Regions from separate parts of the Streptomyces sp. NPDC012835 genome, predicted to be linked through region 2. Evidence: predicted binding sites of a transcription regulator. Region 2 holds the regulator's gene; the other holds the start of a gene.
What was found. Region 2 encodes HrcA, which represses chaperone genes, less so after heat shock. Its sites were predicted from a motif close to TTNGCACTCNGNNNNNCNGAGTGCNAA; they were not measured.

Region 1: a site for HrcA is predicted at 1,566-1,592, ahead of ACFY6S_RS15660 (FmdB family zinc ribbon protein). Genes of this name have one in related genera too.

The regions. Positions count from the first base shown of each region.
Region 1 is NZ_JBIBBW010000003.1:546,174-548,633, reverse strand. Features, by position in the region: gene ACFY6S_RS15670 (hypothetical protein) at 1-27, opposite strand, end outside; gene ACFY6S_RS15665 (S-methyl-5'-thioadenosine phosphorylase) at 222-1,055, opposite strand; gene ACFY6S_RS15660 (FmdB family zinc ribbon protein) at 1,182-1,556, opposite strand; gene ACFY6S_RS15655 (MFS transporter) at 1,765-2,460, opposite strand, start outside.
Region 2 is NZ_JBIBBW010000002.1:725,031-727,490, forward strand. Features, by position in the region: gene dnaJ (molecular chaperone DnaJ) at 1-706, opposite strand, end outside; gene hrcA (heat-inducible transcriptional repressor HrcA) at 707-1,723, opposite strand; gene ACFY6S_RS10740 (MBL fold metallo-hydrolase) at 1,949-2,460, shown strand, end outside.

The sequences.
Region 1 (2,460 bases), on a different contig from region 2:
CGGATCATGGGCGAAGGCATGGGACATGACGACCACCACCTGACGTGAGGAGCTGTTGCGATCGCTCCTCACGATCCACGTCCTGGCCCGATCCTGCCGCGCCCTGTGGATCAGCTCCCGGTTGTGGACAACTTCCTCACCCCCGCGAGTGGTTCACGCTCGCGTCGGCGGAATTCCGGATTTCCGGCGCATGGCTCGCGGGGGCAGGGGGCAACTCGTGATCAGGGCAGTCGAAGCCCGGTATCGATTCCGTCCAGCGCATGCGAGCACAGACAGTCCCGCGTCCCGCTCGGCTGCAATCCGCTCACCGCGTCGAAGAGCACGGTGCGCAGCCGGTCGACATTGGAGGCGAAGACCGCGAGGACCTCTTCGTGGGACACCCCCTCGCCGGTCTCGGCTCCCGCGTCCAGATCCGTCACGAGCGTCATGGAGGTGTAGCAGAGACCGAGTTCACGAGCGAGTACGGCCTCGGGGTGCCCTGTCATCCCGACCACCGACCAGCCCATCGCGGCGTGCCACCGCGATTCCGCCCGAGTAGAGAACCGGGGGCCCTCGATGACCACCAACGTTCCGCCGTCCACCGGCTCCCAGCCGTGTCCGCGCGCAGCCGCCAGCGCGGTCTTCCGCCCCTCCGGGCAGTACGGGTCGGCGAGCGAGATATGTACGACCTTGGAGGCGCTTCCGTCCGGCAGCGGCATCCCGTCGTAGTAGGTCTGCGCACGCGCCTTCGTCCGGTCCACCAGCTGGTCGGGGACGAGCAGAGTGCCCGGCCCGTACTCCGGCCGCAGCCCGCCCACGGCGCACGGTCCCAGGACCTGCTTCACCCCGACGGAACGCAGCGCCCACAGGTTGGCGCGGTAGTTGATGCGATGCGGGGCGACACCGTGCGCCCGCCCGTGCCGGGGCAGGAACGCCACCCGACGCCCGGCGATCTCGCCGAGGAACAGGGAGTCACTCGGCGGCCCGTAAGGAGTCTCCACCCGGACCTCGGTCACATCCTCCAGGAAGGAGTAGAAGCCCGAGCCACCGATCACGCCGATCTCTGCGTTCGCCATCCGATCACACTAGCCGTCGCCGTACCGGTATACGCGAAGGACCCCGACCGTGGAGACGACGGGGTCCTGGCGAAGAAAGGCACACAGAAAATGCAGGAAGAACTTCGAGACGAGCGGAGCGGCCGGTCAGGCGGCCGAAGAGCCGCTGGAGCTGCTCGACGAGCTGGAGCCGGCGCTGGAACTCGACCCGGCGCTCGACCCACCCGACGAAGATCCGGAGCCTGAAGCCGAGGACGAGGCGGACGCGCCTGCCTTGGACTCGGACGACGAGGACGACTTCGCGCTCGAAGAACTCGTCGTGGCGGGGGCGCTGCTCGACGACGAGCCGCGGCTGTCGTTGCGGTAGAACCCGGAGCCCTTGAAGACAACACCGACCGCGGAGAACACCTTCTTCAGGCGTCCCTCGCAACTCGGGCACACAGTGAGGGCGTCATCGGTGAACTTCTGCACCGCTTCTAGGCCCTCGCCGCACTCGGTGCACTTGTACTGGTAGGTCGGCACTGATTCCTCCTGGCACTCTGACTCGATGAGTGCTAACGATCGTCCATACTAACCTGTGTCGCCTGCGAATGGAGTAGCGTCCATGACCATGCTCACAGGCAGCGGTCAGGGCTTGACCGCCCCGAGGACCTCAGTGTCCATGTGAGAAGCCCTCGGGCGGCGGGGTCACGGCAACGTATTCCGCGCAGGGTGTGAACAGTTCAACACGTCACGTCTTGCTGATCGCGGCATCATCGCGATACGCCGAGCCGTGTGTGACCGTTCTGGTCCCGCGCGACGGCGCCAGCCGTGAACGCAGTGCCACCAGGACGATCAGCGCCAGTGCCGTGCCCGCGAGGGGCACCACGAATCCGGCGCGCGAGCCGAAGGCGTCGGCCAACTGCCCGGCGACGGTGACCGCCGCGGCCTGTCCGAGCGCGACGGCACCGGTCAGCCAGGTGAACGCCTCGGTGCGCGCCGAGGCGGGCACCAGTGAGTCGACCAGGGTGTAGCCCGTGATCAGCGCGGGCGCGATACAGAGGCCGACCAGCAGCCCGAGGCCGGCGAGCAGGGGCGCCGAGTGCACCGCCCAGAGGGCGGAGGCCGTCAGCGTCAGCGCGGAGTAGCCGATCAGCAGCCTGCGCCTGGGCCCGATCTTCCAGGCGAGCGCGCCGCACACGATCCCGGCGAGCATGTTGCCCGCCGCGAAGATCCCGTACAGCAGTCCGTTCACGCCGGGGTTGCCCAGCTCCTCGGCGAAGGCAGTGAGGGAGACCTGCATGCCCCCGAAGACAGAACCGATCCCCAGGAAGGCCACCGCGAGCACCCGAACCCCCGGCACGGACAGCGCCGAGGTGCGGGGCTCGGTCGAGGCGCCCTCGTCGTTCCGGCTCGGCCGAGGCTGGCTGCTCCGCTGCGCGGCGAA
Region 2 (2,460 bases):
CCTCGCCGGCGAGCTGGATGCGGGTTCCGTTGTCGACACCGGCCGGGATCTTGACCGTGAGCGTACGGCGCGACCGGATACGGCCGTCGCCCGCGCACTCGGGGCACGGCGTCGGGACGACCGTGCCGAAGCCCTGGCACTGCGGGCACGGCCTGGAGGTCATGACCTGGCCCAGGAAGGACCGGGTGACCTGCGAGACCTCGCCCCTGCCGCGGCACATGTCACAGGTCTGCGCGGAGGTGCCGGGTGCGGCGCCCTCGCCCGAGCACGTCGTGCACACGACGGCCGTGTCGACCTGGATGTCCTTGGTCGTGCCGAAGGCCGCCTCGTTGAGGTCGATCTCCAGCCGGATCATGGCGTCCTGGCCACGCCGCGTGCGCGAGCGCGGGCCGCGCTGCGACGCCGTGCCGAAGAACGCGTCCATGATGTCGGAGAAGTTGCCGAAGCCACCGGCGCCGAAGCCACCGGCGCCGCCTCCCCCGCCGCTGGCCGAGAGGGGGTCGCCGCCGAGGTCGTAGACCTGCTTCTTCTGCGGGTCCGACAACACCTCGTACGCGGCGTTGATCTCCTTGAAACGCTCTTGCGTCTTGGGATCGGGATTGACATCCGGGTGCAGCTCGCGGGCGAGCCGCCGGAATGCCTTCTTGATCTCGTCCTGCGAAGCGTCGCGGCGCACGCCGAGTACGGCGTAGTAGTCCGTGGCCACTTACGACTCCGCCAGGATCTGTCCGACGTAACGTGCCACTGCGCGTACCGCTCCCATCGTTCCGGGGTAGTCCATGCGGGTCGGTCCGACCACGCCGAGTTTTGCGACTGCCTCGTCGCCCGAACCGTAGCCGACCGCGACGACGGACGTGGAGTTGAGGCCCTCATGGGCGTTCTCGTGCCCGATACGTACGGTCATGCCCGGATCGGCCGCCTCGCCGAGCAGCTTGAGGAGCACCACATGCTCCTCCAGCGCCTCCAGCACCGGCCGGATGGTCAGAGGGAAGTCGTGTCCGAAGCGGGTGATGTTGGCGGTGCCGCCGATCATCAGCCGCTCCTCGGTCTCCTCGACCAGGGTTTCCAGCAGGACCGCGAGCACCGTGGAGACGGTCCCCCGGTCCTCCGGCTCGAACGAGTCGGGCAGGTCCTGCACCAGCTGCGGGACGTCCGCGAAGCGGCGCCCGACGATCCGGCTGTTGAGCCGGGCCCGCAGATCCGCGAGGGAGGTCTCGCCGAAGGGCGCGGGACAGTCGACCAGCCGCTGCTCGACCCGTCCGGTATCCGTGATCAGGACGAGCATCAGCCGGGCGGGCGCGAGCGCCAGCAGCTCCGCGTGCCGCACCGTCGACCGGGTCAGCGAGGGGTACTGGACGACGGCGACCTGCCGGGTCAGCTGCGCCAGCAGCCGCACCGTACGGCCCACGACGTCGTCGAGGTCGACGGCCCCGTCCAGCAGGTTCTGGATGGCGCGGCGCTCGGGCAGCGACAGGGGCTTGACCCCGGCCAGCCGGTCGACGAAGAGGCGGTAGCCCTTGTCGGTCGGGATGCGCCCGGCGCTGGTGTGCGGCTGGGCGATGAAGCCCTCGTCCTCCAGCACCGCCATGTCGTTGCGGACGGTGGCCGGGGAGACGCCGAGCTTGTGCCGCTCGGTGAGCGCCTTGGAGCCGACCGGCTCCTCCGTGCCGACATAGTCCTGGACGATCGCCCGCAGCACCTCAAGCCTGCGTTCGCTGAGCATGCGGCACACCTCCAGCTGTCGTCCGTCGGATTCTGCTCGGCACTCGTTCTGTTTCCTGCTCGGCACTCGTTCTGCTTGGCACTCGCTCGCGGGGAGTGCCAGTACTCCCCGTGTCAGTGTACGGCCGTGGGGGACACCCCTAGCAAGGCAGCCGACGACGCCGCCTCGCCGGGACCGGTACCGGCGGACACGGCGGCTGCCGGGAGTCTCCCGTAGCGTCCCTGTATGGACGTCGAAGGACATGGGCACGGGTGGGAGCGGCTGGCTCCCGGAGTGAGCCGCCGGCGGCTGCCGGGGTGGGACGCGACGGTGGGGCTGGTGGCCGGGGAGAGCGGCGCCCTGCTGTTCGACACGGGGTCCTCGCTCCGGGAGGGCGCGGAACTCCTGGCGTCGGCGCGGGCGCTGCTCGGCGGGGCCCGCGTGACGCATATCGCACTGAGCCATCCGCACTTCGACCATGTCTTCGGCACCGCGGCGTTCGCGGGGGCCGAGGTGTACGGCGCGGCGGGGACGGCGGAGCTGCTGGCGGCGGACCGCGCGCCGCTGTACGAGGACGCCGTGCGGGAGGGCCTCGCGGCGGCCGAGGCGGCCGAGGCGGTGGACCTCCTGGTGGCGCCCGGGCACGCGGTGTCGGGGGAGCTGGCGATCGACCTGGGCGACGGCGCGGACGTGCTGCTGGCCCGGGTGGGCCCCGGCCACACCGCGCACGATCTGGCGCTGGTGGTGCCGGGCTCCCC